One region of the Rhodococcus sp. B50 genome, then DNA from elsewhere that is predicted to be linked to it. Evidence: riboswitches for the same ligand, from Rfam matches in the RefSeq annotation. Region 1 holds a riboswitch; the other holds the start of a gene.

Region 1 (9,217 bases):
ACGACGACGAAGTGCAGATAGAGCCCGAGGGATTCGAGGGGGTTCCATGCCCGGCTCGCGTGGCGGGTCCACCGCAGACCACGGGGGCGATAGGGGGAGGGCGTTGCAACGGATCCGTTGCGCGCGGTGCTCATCAGAGGAACCTCATGGGGACGAACATCAGGACGACCTGGGTGATGAAGAGGTTGACGACCATGCAGGCGATGATGCTGAGCACCACGGCCGCATTGACGCTGTCGGCCACGCCCTTCGGGCCACCCTTGGCTTCGAGGCCGCGCTGGCTGGAGATGATCGCCACCACGTAACCGAAGACCGCCGCCTTGAACAGGCACACGATCAGGTCGGTGGTGGAGGCGAAGCTGCCGAACGACAACCAGTACGAGCCGGGGGCGACCCCCTGGCCGAGCGAGGCCACCGCGAAGCTGGCGAGGATGCTCATCAGGATGATCAGCACCGACAGCATGGGCGCGACGACGACCATCGCCAGGATGCGGGGGGAGACCAGTCTGCGCTGTGGGTCGATGCCCAGGGTGCGTAACGCGTCGATCTCCTCCCGGATGGTGCGCGAGGCGAGGTCGGCGGAGATCGCCGATCCGCCGGCTCCACCGATGAGCAGGGCCGCGGCCAGGGGCGCGATCTGCTGCATGACCCCCATGCCGCCGACCGCGCCGGCCATGGAGTTGGCACCCACGTTGTCCGTCATGCTGCCGACCTGCACGGCGATGACCACCCCGAGCGGGAGTGCGACCAGGACGGCGGGCACGGCCGAAACGGAGATGAAGAACCATCCCTGAACGATCGCCTCCCGCATCGGGAAACGTCCGCGTGCGATGTCGACGATCAGATATGCGGTGGAGCGGAAGGCCAATCGGAGCGTACGTCCGAATGTGCGTGTGGAGTCGGCGGTGCGTGTGACGACGGCACCCCCGAACGGCCGCTCGCCCCGGACATCTGCGTCCGCGGGTCGCGAGGTCTTCATCGAGCCCCCTGATGAACTGACACTGAAATGATCGGTACTGAACGAATCCCGCCGGAGGCAACCGGATACCGGGATCCGGGTCCTGCAGGACGGCGGCTGCGGCGCCGGCTCGCGTCCGCGCGAGTGGACGCGGGTACGGGCGTGACGGCCGGTGGGTCAGACCCCCAGCGCCGCGCGGGCTTCCGGGATCATGCGCATACGCTCGGGAACCAGTCGCGTGCCGACGCGCATGAATGCGGGGATCGCTCGGAACTCACGTTCGCGTGCCGCGCTCCACGGCACTCCCCAGATCCGCCGGACGGACTCGGGAAATGCCCCGAACATCAGCGTCTTCACCGGCCGGCCCGTCAACTTCTCCAGCACGACGGGAAGTGGCCGGGGGAGTGCGGCGAGTCTCGGCTCGAGGGTCGCGATGACGTCCTGCTCGTCGACGAGTTGCTGCATCCGCCGGGTTCCGGGCGACATCGCGAGCGTGTCTGCGACACCCCGGTCGACGTAGCTGCGAAGACCCGCCACGTCGTCGGGCATGTCGTGTTCCCGGACACCGAACAACCTGCCGAGCCGGCAACTCTCCTGGTAGAAGGCCTCCACTTCCGGTGCGGGTTGCGGACCGAAGCAGACCTCGATCGCGTAGATGAGCGATTCGATGGTGGTGAGGTGGACCCACGTCCACACGTCGCGGTTCCACGCGTGGTATCTGCGGCCCTCGTAGTCGAGTCCGGTGATGGGGCGGTGCATCTCCCGCAGTTCCCGGGCAGAGTCGGCGACGTTCTCGCCGAAGTAGATGCGGTAGGTGTACGCGAGGGTGTTCTCCGCGCGTACCGACGGCTCGGTGAACGACTTCGAATGCTGTTCGAGCGCAACCATGACGGTGGGGTGGGTGCCCTGGAGCGACAGTGCCCGGAACAGGAACATGGGCCAGATGCGGCGGTCTGCCAGCAGCCGGACGAAGGTACGGTCGGCGACGGGTACGTCGTCCTCGATGTCTGTGCGAACGCGCTGTGCGGGAGTGACTTCCATTGCCGGACTCCTCGGGTTCGATGGCTGGGAACGGATGCGGAGATCAGCTGTCGGTGGAGGGTGTCGAGGGCACGACGAGGAAGGACAGCATGGTCCGGGCCACCCGTCGTACCCCGTCGTCGGTCGCGGTGGCGCTGCCCAGATCGGGTGCGAGCCAAACACTCGCGAAGAATCGCGAGACGATCTCCGCGGCGGTGGCCGTATCGAACGTGATCCCCGCCCGTTGTGCGGTGAGGTCGAGTTCGTGGCGGACCGACGTGAGCAGCGCGGCGGTGATCTGCGGATCGTGCAGGAGCGGGAGAGCGGCTCCGTCGTCGACGAATCGTCGTGCGACCGGGTGGTTGCGAACGGTACGGACCGCTTCGACGATCCATTCGACTGCGCGCTCGTACGGGTCCTCGATGTCGTCGATGGCCGCGTGGAACCGCGTGACGAGCTGATCGAGCTCCCACGCGAACGCGCGACCGAGCAGTTCTTCCTTGGTGTCGAACCGCCGGAAGACCGTGGCACGACCGACGCCGGCCTCCGCCGCGACGTCGGCCACCGTCGTCCGCTCGAGTCCGTGATGGCTCAGGCAGCGGATGGTGGCCGCAAGGATTGCGGTGTCGGTCGGATCGGCGTCGGCGCTCTGGCCGATCAACGCTCCCACGAGGAGCGAACGCACGGGGGTGATACCCATAGTTCGGGGACGGTATCACCGATCTCACATCGGCAAAAGGATGTGTTTCGGCTAACTTCACTTATGAAGGATGGCTGGGAGTCCGGTCGGGACGGAATAAATGGAAATACAGAAGTTCGAACCTTCGGATCTGCCCTCCGGAGCAAGCCTCAAGGCCGACGAATCGAGATCGCTTCCTCCACCAGGGCATCTGCCAGGATGTCCGATTTGTGGTTCGATGGTGACCGTGGCCGCATTGATTTGGTTGATCGCCGGAGTGGCGTTGGCGGCCGGCGAAGCGCTCACGGGCGATTTCGCGCTGCTGATGCTCGGCGGCGCAGCGCTCGTCACCGGTGGTGTCTCCGCGGCGACCGATTTTCCGGTCTGGATCGACGCGGTGATCTTCGCCGTGACCTCGCTGGTCCTGCTGCTCGGTGTCCGGCCGATGCTGAGGCGGAGGTACTCCCTGCCGCCTGCTCTGCCGACCGGTATCGACGCTCTCCCCGGAAAGCACGCCCTCGTCCTGGAGCAGGTGGGGGAGCATTCCGGGCGCGTGAAGATCGACGGTGACGTGTGGACCGCCAGACCGCTGGATGCCACCGAGGTGTACGAGCCGGGCACGACAGTGACAGTGATGCAGATAGACGGCGCTACAGCCGTCGTGTGGAGGGGTGTCTGAGGATGGAAGCATTGATCGTGCTCGCCGTGGTGGTGGCACTGGTCGTCGTAGTCGTGGCGAAATCGGTATCGCTGGTACCGCAAGCGGAGGCCGCGGTCATCGAACGTCTCGGCCGGTACTACCGGACCGCGTCGGGGCAGCTCACCTTCCTGGTGCCGTTCGTCGATCGCATCCGGGCGAAGGTCGATCTGCGCGAACGTGTCGTCTCGTTCCCGCCGCAGCCGGTCATCACCCAGGACAACCTCACGCTGAGCATCGATACAGTCGTGTACTTCCAGGTCACGAACCCGCAGGCCGCCGTCTACGAGATCAGCAACTACATCGCCGCCGTCGAGCAGCTCACCGTCACCACCCTGCGCAACGTCGTGGGAGGAATGACCCTCGAAGAGACCCTCACCTCCCGCGATTCGATCAACGGTCAGCTCCGGGGTGTGCTCGACGAGGCCACCGGGCGGTGGGGACTGCGCGTGGCCCGAGTCGAACTCAAGAGCATCGATCCGCCGCCGTCGATCCAGGAATCGATGGAGAAGCAGATGAAGGCCGATCGTGAGAAGCGCGCCATGATCCTCACGGCCGAGGGCAACCGCGAATCGGCGATCAAGACCGCCGAGGGCGACAAGCAGTCGCGCATCCTCTCCGCCGAAGGCGCCAAGCAGGCCGCGATCCTCGAAGCCGAGGCCGACCGGCAGTCGCGGATCCTGCGCGCCCAGGGTGATCGCGCGGCGCGGTACCTCGAGGCCCAGGGCGAGGCGAAGTCCATCGAGAAGGTGTTCGCAGCGATCAAGGCCGGCAAGCCCACTCCGGAACTGCTCGCCTACCAGTACCTGCAGACGCTGCCGCAGATGGCGCAGGGCGACGCCAACAAGATGTGGGTGGTGCCCAGCGACTTCGGTAAGGCGCTCGAAGGTTTCGCGCGAACCCTCGGCGCACCCGGTGAGGACGGCGTCTTCCGGTTCGAGCCGAGTCCCGTCGAAGAGGCGTTGCAGCGACCCGAGGACGACAGTGCCGAGGTCGAGGACTGGTTCGCGACCAAGCGCGACCCCGAGGTGGCCCAGGCCGTCGCCGAAGCCGAGGCGGTCGCGCGCAAGCCGGTCGATCCCGCGGTCCGGACGGGTCTCGCAACAGAGGATGCGCAGGGCGCCGGCGGCGGCCGGTCGGCTTTGCCCACCCCGCCACCGGCACAACGTTGGATTGCGGACGATGCGGCCGAAGAGACGGCCGAACCGCCGCGACAACAGCAGTAGCGCAACGGATCCGAGTGGGAGGGCGCGCCGAGTGGCGCACCCTCCCAACTCGTCATCGGCGTCCGAGCATCGGTAGCGCCATGGCCATCATGATCAGCCCGGCGCCTGCCGCGGCGAGCACCGTCACGGACTCTCCGAACACCGCCATGCCGATCATCAGTGCGACCACGACTTCGAGGTAGGACAGTCCGGACAGCTCCGCGGCGCGAAGATGCTTCCCCGCGACCACGAGCAGACCGAGGGCGAACAGACCGCAGACGACGAAGAACCCGCCGGCCCACAACCAATGCGTCACGGTCATCCCCGACATGTCGGGTCGGGTCACCACGACCATCGCACCCGTCGCGACGGCACCGAAGACGAAGTTCCACAGGCACCGGACGTCGGACGGCATGTCGGTGCGATATCGGTAGCACAGCAGAGCCGCACCGTAGAAGAGACCCGAGGCGACGCCCAGTACCGTGCCCAGCGTCTCGTGCTCACCCCCGGAACGATCACTGCCCACCAGACCCGCAGCAAGGAGCATCCCGGCGAACGCGGTCCCGATCGACAACGCGTCGAGGCGACCGATCCGCTCCTTCAGGAACACCCGCGCGAGGATCGTCGCGACCACGGGACCGAGATAGTGGAGGGCCACGGCCCGGGACAGGTCGGTCAGCACCGTGGCGGACAGATAGGTCGCGAGGGACAGTCCGAGAAAGACACCTCCACCGACGACCGACCAGGACAGGCGGGTCCGGCGCAACTGCCCGAGGCGGCGGGACAGCGCGATCAGGACGAGCATGCCGATCGCGCCGACCGCCATCCGTCCGAGGGTGAGCGCCTCACCGAGAACTGCGCCGTCGGGTGTGGCCTTCCGGCCGAACAGTCCTGCGGCGCCCATCGCGGTCGCGGACAGCACGATCGCGGCGATCCCAAGTCGCCGGTTCGCACGCGGCGGCGACTTCGGGGCGGGGGAGGGAGGGAGAACAAGGCCACGCGACTCGGTCGGCGCGACATCGGCGCGCTGATCGGACAGCGCATCATCGGCGCGCGAAGGCGCGCCCAGGGAAACGGTCACACGTCTACCTCGGGTCCAGGGTGCACGAAACGAGCACCAGCGGGTGTTGTCGTTCCCCGCTCTGTCATCGGACCTGAGAGCTTTCGCGGACGGAGCCGCTTACACCTTCGGTGAACCCGGAAGAGTTGCTTTCCAGAGGAGCCTCGCCGTGGCGGTCTGGGGTGCCTGAGAGATTCCCGGGGAGGTTGCTCCTTCGGCGCCCGCACATGCGGGACTCTCCCGCCGCGGTTCGGTGGCTGTTCAGTTGTCCGTCGAGTATCTCATGGATCGGCAACGGCCGAGCCTTAGGGGCATTCCACGTGAGTACGTGCAGTACCGGTACCCGATGGCTAGCTTGGTCGCCATGAGCGCTCTGCCGAGATCATGGATGCAACTACGGATCGCGGCGGGCGTATACCGGTTTCGGGAGAGCCTGTTCGCCCTGCCCGCCCTGATCGTCGTCGCGGGAGCTGTGCTCGCGGAGGTGAGCGGCTACATCGATCGGAGCGTCGGTCCCTTCTCGTGGGGCATGAAGATGAACAGCAACGCGGCGATCTGGCTGCTGAGCACCGTGGCGGGTGCCACCATCACCACCGCCGGTGTCGTCTTCTCGTTGACCGTCGTGAGCCTGCAGTTGGCCAGCAGTCAATTCTCACCGCGGGTGATGCGGTCCTTCATTCGGGACCGGGGGAGCCAGACGGTCATCGGGATGCTGGTGGCGACCTTCGTCTATTGCGTACTGACGCTACGTCATATCGGCGCGGACGAGGCTGCCCCTGCCCCCACATTGTCGACCACCCTCGCGGTGATCCTCGCGGTGTCCACCGTGGTGCTCATCATCGCCTATCTGAACCGGCTGGCCCACGGTCTTCAGGTCGGCGAGGTCGTGCGCAGCATCGCGTCGGAGGCCGAGAACGTCATCTCGAGCACGAGTCGGACTGCGCACGGCGAGATCCACGCCGACCGGGTGCCGGAGCCGGATTTCGCCGAGGGGACGACGGTGTACGCTCCACGCGACGGTTGGGTGACCCAGGCGCCGGCCGAACTCGTCCTCGCCGTGGCGCCGCCGGGGGCCGTGGTGCGGATGGAGACGCGTCCCGGCGCGTACATCCACCGGGGGGAACCCCTTCTGCGGATCCATCCGAAACCGGAGCGGGCTGCGATCCTACGGCGGCTCGAAGCGGCCGTGGAGATCTCGAATATGCGCACCATGCAGCAGGACGTGGATTTCGCGCTGCGGCAACTCGTCGACATCGCGCTGCGCGCGTTGAGTCAGGCGATCAACGATCCGACGACTGCGACCGAAGTGGTGCTGCGGCTCGGAAGTCTCCTGCGCACATTGCTGGTCACCGACAGTCCGGCACCGGCGATCACGGGTGCGGAGGGCCGGATCCTGTTGCGTCCGTGGGTCCTGTCTCCGGAGGAGTACATCGAGCATGCCTTCGAACAGATCCGACAGGCAGGTTCGGCGCAGTTGCATGTGGCCACGGCGATCGCCCGGGTGCTGCGCATGCTCATGGACCACGTCTCGGAACGGGGGCGCACGGAGTACGTGCCGGCGCTGCGACACCAGCTGCGTCTGCTCATCGATGCGGTCGTCGCCCGTCCGGAGTTCCATCCGGACGACCTGGAACGTTTTCGGGCCGTCGCGGAGGGATCGGCGGATCCCGCCGAACATCGACCCGCCTGACCGGCCCACGGTGTAGGACCGGCGGGCGACGGCTATCCGTACGGCACAGGAGCCGGCCGATCGGAAGGACGAAGACATGGCAACCCATTTCTCCGTCGGTGACCACGTCAGATGGAACTCGGAAGCCGGATACGTCGAAGGTGTGATCATCGACAAGCACACAGAGGACGTGGAGTTCAAGGGACGCAGGCGACGTTGCAGCGAGGACGAGCCGCAGTACGAGATCCGGAGCGACAAGACGGATCACGTCGCGATGCACAAGGGGAGTGCGCTGAAGAAGATCTGATGGGTCAGGTGATCAGGGCCTGGCCGACGCCGCATACCGCGACCGCCCACAGCACCGAGGTGGACGTGCCGATGATGAACTGTTCCGAGGCGTTCGGCTCGCGCAGTTCGGGATAGCGGGCGAGGCCTTTGACGGCCATGATGACGGCGATCCCCTCGGGCCAGCCGGCGAGGATCGAGGCAGTGACGGCTCCGCGTTCGAGAACTCCGATGACGCGACCACCGCGGAGCGGGCCCGGGGCAGGGGTGGGAGCGGGCCCGGCGTCGGGCTGCCGACGGGCGATCCGGAATGCGACGAGGACCGCGGGCCCGCCTCCGGTGATCGCGGCCGTCGCTGTGAGAACGAGCGTGGCCGCGAGCGCAACGCCCTGAACGGGTGTGGTGGCGGTGGCGGCGAGGGCGGCACCGGCAAGACCCGCGATGCTCAGCGACGCGGACGGCCACACCGGCAGGCTCGGACGCAGGGCGAGCGCAGGCGCGAGGACGGCGACGGCCAGGCACACCAGTGAGAGGACGGTCAACGGTCGGCCCTTTCCAGGAGTCGCCGCACGAGTTCGCGTCCGGCCAGTTCGGCCTGCCATCCGGCGGTGGCGAGGCGCTGGGATACCGCTTGCTTGCTGATGCCGAGGCGCTCGGCTATCCGCGCCTGCGAAAGGCCCTCGCGGGCGAGGTCGACCGCCTGATGTCCCTGTTCGGTCCGGCGCAGCACGACGGTGGCGAGCAGGGTGAGCGCGGCGTCGACGTCGGCGCCGGCCTCGGTGTCGTCACCCTCCGCCGCGACCTGCCCGGACGCGTTCTTGGCACGCTCGACGGCGGTGCGGGCATGTTCGAAGGCGCGCCCGCGACCCGCTCGGGTCTGCTCGGGCAGAGGGGTCTCCACCGGGCCGATCCCTACCCCGGTGCTCCAGTGCTCCCGACGGAGCAGCTCGAGCACGAGGTCGACAACGAGGGCGGGATCGTCCGTGACGGCCTGAACCTCGTCGCCTGCGGTGCGGTCGAAAGGACGGACCAGGGGAACGCTCCGCAATTCGGCGAGAAGATCCGCTACGCGGTCGATGTCTCGGCGACTGCCCCGCTGATCGACCGTCAACACGAACATGGGTCAAGTGTGAAGGCTTGATTCTTGATAATCAAGCCTGAGCGCTTGACTGCAGCCTCTGCTGCAGAACGAACCAGCCTGGCAGGGCGCCCCGTTATCTGGCCGGCTCGTTCCCGGTCAGCTCATGGTGTGCGGTGATCGCGTCCACCGCATCGCCCTCGTACCTCATCCGCTTCGCGATGGTCAGACGGAGTGGCGAAGGTAGGGCAGGGGCGAACTTCTTGAAGTAAGCGCACAGCCATTCCTGGCGTCCGACGAGGAACGGGAAATCGGTCGTCATCATGTTGCGGGCGACGAGCATCGGCAACGGGGCGTCGAGGGGATGGAAGTCGTGGTTCCACAGTCCCGGCTGGGTGCAGCCCGGGTAGAACTGGCCGAGCATGAAACCGTGTTCGACGAACCGCGACTTGAAGTCCGCATGGACGACGTCGATCACTTCGAACCCGGTGAGGTCGGGCAGTACGGTCACCAGCGTCTTCAGGCTTCGATCGCTGTCGTCCTCGCGGGTGAGCTTCGTATACAGC
Region 2 (9,217 bases), 530 kb from region 1:
GGTCGTGCCCTCACCACCGCCACCGTCCGCTGGCAGGACCTGCCCCGACTCCAGAACGACCCGGTCGCCATGCGCGAGAGCGGACTCGACATCTGGGGCGCCCTCGGCCTCGCCCTGCCCACCGGCACCGAGACCCACGCCACCACCCTCGCCCTCGAAGCGGTCACCGCCGCCACCACCGGCATCGGCGCCGGTCCGGTCACCCTCGAACAGGCCGCCACCCCCGCCGCCATCACCGCCGTGAGCACCCTCGCGCTCGGCGCCGACACCCTCGGCGCGATCGGCACCACCGCCGACACCCTTACCGCACTCGGCGCCGACCCCGACACCGAGGCCCCCGTCCACGCCGTGCCCGTCATCGAGCAGCAACTGCACCGCGCCCTCACCGACGGACAGATCCGCGGACTCACCGGTCACCTGCCCATCGGCGCCGCACCCGTGGTCGATTTCCCCACCGCCGTCGTCGATGCTCCCTGGGTGGACGAGACCCTCGCCCGCGCGGCCGCAGAGTTCACCGACTACGCCCGCCGCCCCGAACAGGCCGACACCCTCACCGCGCACGGCTTCCGCACCGCCGACGCCACCCCGGAACCCGCCGGGGAACTGCCGCTGCCCCGCGTCGAGACCGCCCTCGCCCCGGCCGCCCCCACCGTCGACGACGTCCTCGTCGCCCTGCGTCTCGCCCCGGTGTCCCCACGCAAGGTCACGATGGTGGTCGACACCTCCACCTCCATGGGCGCCCCCGCCGGGGACGGCACGCGGCTCGGCGCCACCGCCGGCGCCGTGCGCGAGGCCATGCGACGCGCCTCCATCAACTCGGTGATGGGCATGTACGTCTTCGCCGACACTCCCAGCGGGCACCGCGTCGCCGTCATCCGCGACGGACTCACCGACGCCAAGCGCGCGGCGATGTCCTCGGTGCTCGACGACATCGACCTCGTCGACGACGAACCTGTCTACGCCACCCTCACCGCCGCCTATCGCGACGCCGTGGACAATTACGATCCGACCCGACCGAACTCCGTGCTCGCCGTCGTCGACAGCGACGACCCCGACGACGCGGCCGCCCGCGACCTGCTCGCCGCGATCGACGAACTCTCGTCCCCCGACACCCCCGTGCGGATCGACGTCGTCGTCCTCGGCGATCGCACCGACCCCACCCTCGAGCAGGCCGTCGAGGCGACCGACGGCAGCCTCACCGTCCTCGACACCACCGACCCGGCCGATCTCACCGACCTCCTCCGAAAGTTGACGTCCTGACCGTGCTCCGACTTCTCGTCGTGGGGATCTTCCTCGCCCTCCTCACCTACCTGCTGCATCGACGACTCGTCCGGGCACCCGGCCTACCGCGTCCTGCCGCTCTCGCCGCCGACCTCGTCCTCGTGGCGATGTTCGTGCTCACGCTCGGCGCCGCCGAGGTGGGCACCGTGCTCGACCCCGCCTGGGCCCGCCCCATCGGATTCCTCGGGTGGACCTGGCTGGCGGTGGTGCTGTACCTGATGCTCGGGCTCCTGCTCATCGGCGTGGGCCTGCTGATCACCCGTATCGTCCGACGTGGCCGATCCGGGCCGACACCCGACGACGGCACATCCGACGCCGCGCCCGCGCGACGCGGCCTGCGCATCGCCACCGCCGCGCTCGTCGTGGCCGCCCTCGCCGCCGTCGGATACGGCACGGTCGAGGCCGACCGCCCGCAGATCGTCACCGTGCCGGTCGCCCTGCAGGACCTGCCCGACGGCTTCGACGGTGTCCGCGTCGCCCTCGTCACCGACCTGCACGTCGGTCCGGCCAGGGGCGCCGAGTTCGTGCAGCGCGTCGTCGACCTCGTCGCCGAGCAGCAACCCGACCTGATCGTGCTCGGTGGCGACCTCGCCGACGGTACCGTCGAACTCGTCGGCTCCGACCTCGAACCGCTCCGGCGGCTGCAGGCCCCACTCGGGGTGTACGGAGTCAGCGGCAACCATGAGTACTACTCCGACGACGCGGAGTCATGGCTCGACCGCTGGGAGACCCTCGGTGTGCGCGCCCTGCGCAACGAACACGTCCTCCTCGAACGCGACGGCGACGTCGTCGCGCTCGCCGGCGTCCACGACTACACCGCCACCGAACCCCACCATCCCGACATGCCCGCCGCCCTCGACGGCATCGCGGACGGTACCCCCGTGATCCTCGCCGCGCACCAGCCCCGGCACCTCGACGAAGCCCGGGAGCTCGGCGTCGATCTCCAGCTGTCCGGCCACACCCACGGCGGCCAGATGTGGCCGCTGCGGCCGTTCGTCTCCCTCGCCAACCCCACCGTCACCGGGCTCGACCGCTTCGGCGACACACAGATCTACACATCCCAGGGCACCGGCGCCTGGGGACCGCCCGTGCGGGTCGGTACCCCACCGGAGATCTCCGTCCTCGAGCTGACGACCGGGAACTGATCGCCTCCTTTTCGGGGATCGGTGAGTTGCGTTGTCAACGGGGACAGTTTCTGGATTTTATTGGTTTCCGTATAAGTCGGAGTTTACTCGAAGATCAGGGTGGCCGACGGAAACATCCGTCGGCCACCCGCAGCCTCAGCCGCTGTACGCCTCCAAGGGCGGGCACGAGCACACCAGGTTCCGGTCGCCGTGCGCACCGTCGATGCGTCGCACGGCCGGCCACACCTTGGCCCGGCTCTTCCCCATCGGGAACACCGCGATCTCCCGCGAGTACGGGTGACTCCACTCGTCCACCAGGCATTCCGCGGTGTGCGGAGCCCCGCGCAGCGGGTTGTCCTCCACCGGCCACTCCCCTGCCCCGACCCTGTCGATCTCACCGCGGATCGAGATCATCGCGTCGATGAACGCGTCGAGTTCGGCAACGTCCTCGCTCTCGGTGGGCTCGACCATGAGGGTGCCCGCCACCGGGAAGCTCATCGTCGGGGCGTGGAAGCCGTAATCGGCCAGGCGCTTCGCGACGTCGTCGACGGTCACCCCGGTCGCCTTCGTCAGCGGACGCAGATCCAGGATGCACTCGTGGGCGACCATGCCGTTCTCCCCCGTGTACAGCACCGGGAAGTACTCGTCGAGACGCCGGGCGACGTAATTGGCCGACGCGATCGCCGTCAACGACGCGCGGCGCAGCCCCTCGGCACCCATCATCTTGATGTACGCCCAGGTGATCGGCAGGATCGACGCCGATCCGAAGGGTGCCGCCGAGACCGGCCCGACTCCCCCGAGACCCGGCTCCGCGGGATGACCCGGCAGGTACGGGGCCAGATGCGACCGGACCCCGATCGGCCCCACGCCCGGTCCGCCGCCGCCGTGCGGAATGCAGAAGGTCTTGTGCAGGTTCAGGTGGCTGACATCGCCGCCGAACTTGCCCGGTCGTGCCAGACCCACGAGCGCGTTGAGGTTGGCGCCGTCGATGTACACCTGGCCGCCGGCATCGTGCACGGCACCGCAGATGTCGGCGATGTCGTGCTCGTAGACACCGTGCGTGGACGGATAGGTGATCATGATCGCGGCAAGTCGCGCACCGTGGTCGGCGATCTTGGCGCGCAGATCGTCGAGATCGACGTCGCCATTGGGGCGGCACGCGACGACCTCGACGCGCATCCCTGCCATCACGGCGGACGCGGCGTTGGTGCCGTGTGCGCTCGACGGGATGAGGCAGATGTCCCGATCGGTGTCGCCGCGGTCGAGGTGGTAGTGGCGGATCGCGAGCAGACCCGCGTATTCACCCTGGCTGCCGGCGTTGGGTTGCAGGCTCACGGCGTCGTAGCCCGTGACCGCGGCGAGCCAGCCTTCGAGATCGGCGATGAGGCGGCGGATCCCTGCCGTCTGATCCGCCGGAGCGAAGGGGTGCAGACCCGCGAACTCGGGCCAGGTTATGGCTTCCATCTCTGCGGCGGCGTTGAGCTTCATCGTGCACGAGCCGAGCGGGATCATCGTGCGGTCCAGCGCGAGGTCCTTGTCGGACAGGCGCCGCAGGTAACGCATCATCGCGGTCTCGGTGCGGTAGCGGGTGAACGCCTCGTGCTGCAGGAACTCGCTCGTGCGGGCCAGAGCCTCCGGCAGCGCCGTTGCCTCGGGGGCGTCTCCACCGGTCGTGCCGAAGGCACGCAGGACGGCGTCGACGTGCGCGGCGGTGGTGGCCTCGTCGCAGGAGATCGACACGTGATCGTCGTCGACGCGGTACAGGTTGATGCCCGCCTCGCGTGCGGCGGCGAGCACGGCGTCGGCGCGTCCCGGAACGCGCACGAGGACGGTGTCGAAGAACTCGTCGTGCACGACCTCCACGCCACCGCCCTTCAGACCATCCGCGAGGCGCCGCGCATGCCCGGCGACGCGACGTGCGATGGCCGCGAGGCCCTCCGCGCCGTGGTACGAGGCGTACATCGCCGCGAGCACGGCGAGGAGCACCTGGGCGGTGCAGATGTTGCTGGTCGCCTTCTCGCGGCGGATGTGCTGCTCGCGGGTCTGCAACGCGAGGCGGTAGGCCGGGTTGCCGTCCGCGTCCACCGAGACACCGACGAGCCGACCCGGCAGAGTGCGGGTGTGGGCGCTACCGACGGCGAGGTAACCGGCGTGCGGGCCACCGAAGCCCATGGGCACACCGAACCGCTGGGTGGTACCGAAGCACGCGTCGGCGCCCTGTTCGCCGGGCGGGGTGATGAGGGTCATGGCCAGCAGGTCGGCTCCGACGGCGACGAGCGCGCCGCGGTCGTGGGCGGCTGCGATGATCGGCGCGGCGTCGACGATGCGTCCCGAAGCGCCGGGAACCTGGAGGATCACACCGAAGAACTCGCCGTCGGGCAGTCCGTCGACGGCGAGGTCGACGGTGACGATCTCGATGCCGAGCGGTTCGGCGCGGGTCGCCAGCACTGCCGCGGTCTGCTCGAACAGGTCGAGGTCGACGACGAGACGCGGGCTCTTGGACCTGCGGTTGGCGCGGCGTAGCAGGGTCATCGCCTCGGCGGCCGCGGTGGCCTCGTCGAGCATGGACGAGTTGGCGATCTCCATGCCGGTCAGGTCGGCGACCATGGTCTGGAAGTTCAGCAGCGCCTCGAGGCGTCCCTGGCTGATCTCCGGCTGATAGGGGGTGTAGGCGGTGTACCAGGCCGGGTTCTCGATGATGTTGCGCAACAACACGGGCGGCGTGAGCGTGTCGTAGTAGCCGTGACCGATCATCGACGTCGCCACGGTGTTCTGCGACGCGAGCGCCTTCAGTTCGGCGAGCACCTCGTGCTCGGAGCGGGGCGCGTCGAGCACGTCGAGTCCGGTCGGCACGTTGTCGGCGCGATCGTCGAGGATGGCGGCCGGCACCGCCGCGGAAGCGAGGGCGTCGAGGGAGTCGACTCCGACGACGTCGAGGATCCGGTTCAGGCCGGCGGTGTCGGGGCCGATGTGGCGATCGGCGAAGTTCGAGGTGACGGCATCTGTCATCGCAGCTCCCGGGCTGGTCGGCGAGGTCCACGTGCGCGGTCGCGCGAAGTGGTTCCTCCCCCTCTGTCGTGAGCTCGCGGTGCGAGCGCCTGAGAGATTCGGCCGGCCAGAGCCTTTCCCCGTGGGCGGGCGGGTGCTCCCGCCGCTTTCCAGAGACGTCGGAGCTCACGCGGTCCCGGTTGCCTGAGAGATTGACGGGGAGGTGCTGCTCCTTCGGCGCCCGGCTCGGTGTCCGGGTCTCTCCCGCGTGATGGCGACGCGACTTCGATTCTAGATCACGCCGCGGGGGTCGAAATACCGCAGGTGTGGATAGGCCCCGGTGGCGGGAGGCGGATCGGCGGTGCGGTCAGCCGATGCGGCGGTTGATGCGCTCGCGCCGACGCGACGCCAGTTCGTCCTCGGGGCGTTCCTCGACGCCGCCGCCGTCGGCGCGTTCGGCGGGGAAGTCGGCGATGCTGCCGGTGAGCTCGCGCATCGCGCCGCTCACTGCGATCCCGAAGACGCCCTGCCCGCCCTGCAGCAGATCGACGACCTCTTCCGGCGACGTGCATTCGTAGACGGTGGTGCCGTCCGAGAAGAGGGTGATCTTCGCGAGATCGCCCACTCCGCGGCTGCGGAGGTGATCGACAGCCACCCGGATGTTCTGCAGCGAGACGCCGGTGTCGAGCAGGCGTTTGACGATCTTGAGGACGAGGATGTCCTTGAACGAGTACAGCCGTTGGCTACCGGAGCCGGCGGCCCCACGGATGGACGGGACCACCAGATTCGTGCGGGCCCAGTAGTCGAGCTGGCGGTAACTGATTCCCGCGATCTGGCAGGCGATGGGCACACGGTAGCCGACGAGTTCATCGGGCACCGAGTTGTCCGGAAACAGGCCCGGCTGGATCTCGTCGGTCTCGTTCGTCCGTGGCGCCGGATTCGAGCGATCGCCGGAATCGACGCCGAGTGGCTGTCCCTTCGTCCGATCTCGCACTACTGACTCCCTCTCGCGCGCCCAGTTCTGCCTCGCAACGACCGATTGGCGGATCCCCCCGACCACATCCGATCATCGAGCGCTCCCAGGCTCACCGAGTCATCCCTGGCGGATCAACTCAGCGTACGCTCCGGTGTTGGGCGCTGGGCTGCAACACGCCGACCGGAAGGCAACGTTCGACATTACTACCGCTACGGCCGACGCGCGCGCCAACGCTCGTCGCCGTACGGACGGACGGCACTCAGCCGTCCGTCGCCTTGAAGTCGTCGGGCGAGACGGAGTCGAGGAACTCCTTGAACTTCTCGACCTCGTCCTCCCGCTCGTCCGGCATGACCAGTCCTGCTTCGGTGAGCACCTGCTCCTCGACGTGGACCGGCGCGCCGATGCGCAAGGCTACCGCCACCCCGTCGGAAGGCCGGCAGGACACGCGCATTCCTCCGTCGAAGATCAGATCCGCGTAGAACGTCCCTTCGCGCAGGTCGACGATGCGCACTTCGCGCAGGTTGTGACCGAAGGCCTCGAGGAGGTTCTTGATCAGGTCGTGGGTCAGTGGCCGTGCCGGTTCGACCCCCTGCTGTTCGAGGGCGATGGCGGTCGCTTCGTTCTGACCGATCCAGATCGGCAGGTATCGATCGCCGTCGACCTCCCGCAGCAGGAGGACAGGCTGGTTCTGCGGCTGTTCGATACGAATCCCTACTATCCGCATCTCGCTCATCGCGATGCCTCCGTCCTGCTGCTCGTCGGTGGTGGACCACCCGACAGGTACTGCCTGGAATTCTAGTGTCCTCCAGCGCATCCGTCAGGTGCCGTAGGTCACGACCCCGACGGGTGGGCCCCTGGTCGCAATCGGCGCCGAGTTCGTCGCCTCAGCGGTCGAGTGCCCCCTGCACCGCCGCTTTCACCAGGCAGGTGTGCAAGGTCAACGACAGTGCTGCCAGTTCGCGCACCATCTCCTCGGCACGCTGCCGCGCCCCTGCGTCGCGGCCCTTCGCGATCGGACCGGCGATCTGCGCGACGAGCGCGGCCTCGCGGTCGGCGGCGAGCTTGAACGCCCGCAGATGCCGAACCTCGAGGCCGAACTCCGCCATCGCCTTCGCCGTGCGGGCGAGCAGCACCGCGTCCTCATCGAAGAATCCGGCCGCCCCCGGCTTGACCAGACCTGCACCCACCAGTTCGGTGAGGAAGGCCGCGTCGATGCCGGCGCGAGTGCACAGATCGTCGCGGCTCACCCGGATCTCACGGTCGCTGCGCAGATCCTCGGGTGAAACCTCACCGCGGGCGACCGCCAGCGGGCGCGGCCGGGTGATCCGGGTATCGACCGATCCCACCGTGGCGGCGCCCCGGTCGATCGCCTCGAGCTGCTCCTTGATCACCTTGAGCGGAAGGTACTGATCGCGTTGCGCGGTGAGCACGTACCGCAGACGCTCGCAGTCGGCGATCGAGAAGCGTCGGTAGCCCGAAGGTGTGCGTTCCGGGCTGATCAGTCCCTCGGCTTCGAGGAACCGGATCTTTGAGATCGTCACGTCCGGGAACTCCGGACGCAGGCGGTCGAGCACCGACCCGATCGACATTCCGGCCGGCGCCGGCTGGCGGGCCGCGGTCATCAGCTACCTGCGCCCTGGTTACCTCGCGGACCGGTCAGGAACACCAACCGGAACTTGCCGATCTGCACCTCGTCGCCGTTCGCGAGGACGGCGGAATCGACCGGCTCGCGGTTGACGTAGGTGCCGTTGAGGCTCCCCACGTCGACGACCTGGAATTCGCCCTCGTCCTGGCGGAACTCGGCGTGCCGACGGCTGACGGTCACGTCGTCGAGGAAGATGTCGCTGTCGGGATGTCGGCCCGCCGAGGTGGTCGGCTGGTCGAGCAGGAAGCGCGATCCTGCATTGGGCCCCCGCTTGACCACCAGCAGCGCCGATCCGGCGGGCAGGCCCTCGACACCCGAGACGGGCGCTTCGGTGGTGGCCGAGCCTGCACCTTCCACTTCGTTCAGGAAGTCGGCGCGAAATACCGAAGTGGTCTCTGCAGGAGTCTCCTCGTAGCCCGCGTTGCCGTTCTCGCTCACCGTTTCTCCTTATCCGTTCGACCACCCGGGTGATCCCGGACGGTCGCTGATTCGTTCGCCCCGTACAGGTCCGACACGGCACACGCCATATCCGACCGTACCCCGCGCGGGGGTACTGCCGCAGACAGTCGCGGTCACGTTACCTGTCCGGTCTGTCAGCCTTCCGTGATCCCGCGGTAACCATCCGCGTCGACCGTCTGCGCGAGGGCCTCGTCGAGTTCGCTCTCGCTGCCGACCTCCACGTCGACGAGCCAGCCTTCCTCGTACGGGCTGCTGTTCACCAGTTCGGGATTCGTGTCGAGTTCCGTGTTGACGGCAAGCACCTTCGCGCTCAGCGGGGCGAAGACGTCCGACACGCTCTTGGTGGACTCGACCTCTCCGAAGGACTCGCCGGAGACGATCTCGGATCCGGCATCGGGCAGTTGGACGAAGACCACGTCGCCGAGTTGGGACTGTGCGTAGTCGGTGATCCCGATCCGCACGGTCGTCGCGCCCGTCCTGCGCACCCATTCGTGCTCGGGGGTGTACCGCAGATCCTCGGGTGTCGCGAAATCGGTCAAGACTGGTCCTTTCGGAGACGACGTTCGACCGGAACGCCGGATTCAGTTACCGGGCTGAGAGTATTGGCGCGGTTCGATCTCCCGCAAGGCGGACACGTCCACCTGCGGAAACTGTTCCACGGACAATGATCCGCCCGCACGGGCGACGGTGTCGACCACTCCGCCGGGAATGTTCAAGGCGGCGGCGAGTGTCGGTCCGTCGCCG

The links. A riboswitch is a leader RNA that binds a small molecule or an ion and turns the genes downstream of it on or off. The one in region 1 is predicted to bind glycine.
Region 2: it holds a riboswitch for glycine, as region 1 does, so the genes downstream of both, gcvP (aminomethyl-transferring glycine dehydrogenase) here and GON09_RS06665 (DMT family transporter) in region 1, are expected to answer to the same signal.

The regions. Positions count from the first base shown of each region.
Region 1 is NZ_WPAG02000002.1:1,377,351-1,386,567, reverse strand. Features, by position in the region: gene GON09_RS06695 (ABC transporter permease) at 1-134, opposite strand, end outside; gene GON09_RS06690 (MlaE family ABC transporter permease) at 134-979, opposite strand; gene GON09_RS06685 (oxygenase MpaB family protein) at 1,136-1,999, opposite strand; gene GON09_RS06680 (TetR/AcrR family transcriptional regulator) at 2,043-2,678, opposite strand; gene GON09_RS06675 (NfeD family protein) at 2,896-3,336, shown strand; gene GON09_RS06670 (SPFH domain-containing protein) at 3,339-4,580, shown strand; gene GON09_RS06665 (DMT family transporter) at 4,633-5,640, opposite strand; glycine riboswitch at 5,783-5,872, opposite strand; gene GON09_RS06660 (DUF2254 domain-containing protein) at 5,984-7,309, shown strand; gene GON09_RS06655 (DUF2945 domain-containing protein) at 7,386-7,595, shown strand; gene GON09_RS06650 (hypothetical protein) at 7,600-8,115, opposite strand; gene GON09_RS06645 (SatD family protein) at 8,112-8,693, opposite strand; gene GON09_RS06640 (DUF6875 domain-containing protein) at 8,788-9,217, opposite strand, start outside.
Region 2 is NZ_WPAG02000002.1:852,275-861,491, reverse strand. Features, by position in the region: gene GON09_RS04360 (substrate-binding domain-containing protein) at 1-1,260, shown strand, start outside; gene GON09_RS04355 (metallophosphoesterase) at 1,263-2,426, shown strand; gene gcvP (aminomethyl-transferring glycine dehydrogenase) at 2,562-5,414, opposite strand; glycine riboswitch at 5,575-5,670, opposite strand; gene GON09_RS04345 (MerR family transcriptional regulator) at 5,761-6,387, opposite strand; gene GON09_RS04340 (bifunctional nuclease family protein) at 6,629-7,102, opposite strand; gene ftsR (transcriptional regulator FtsR) at 7,254-7,991, opposite strand; gene garA (glycogen accumulation regulator GarA) at 7,991-8,452, opposite strand; gene gcvH (glycine cleavage system protein GcvH) at 8,608-9,012, opposite strand; gene GON09_RS04320 (DUF881 domain-containing protein) at 9,055-9,217, opposite strand, start outside.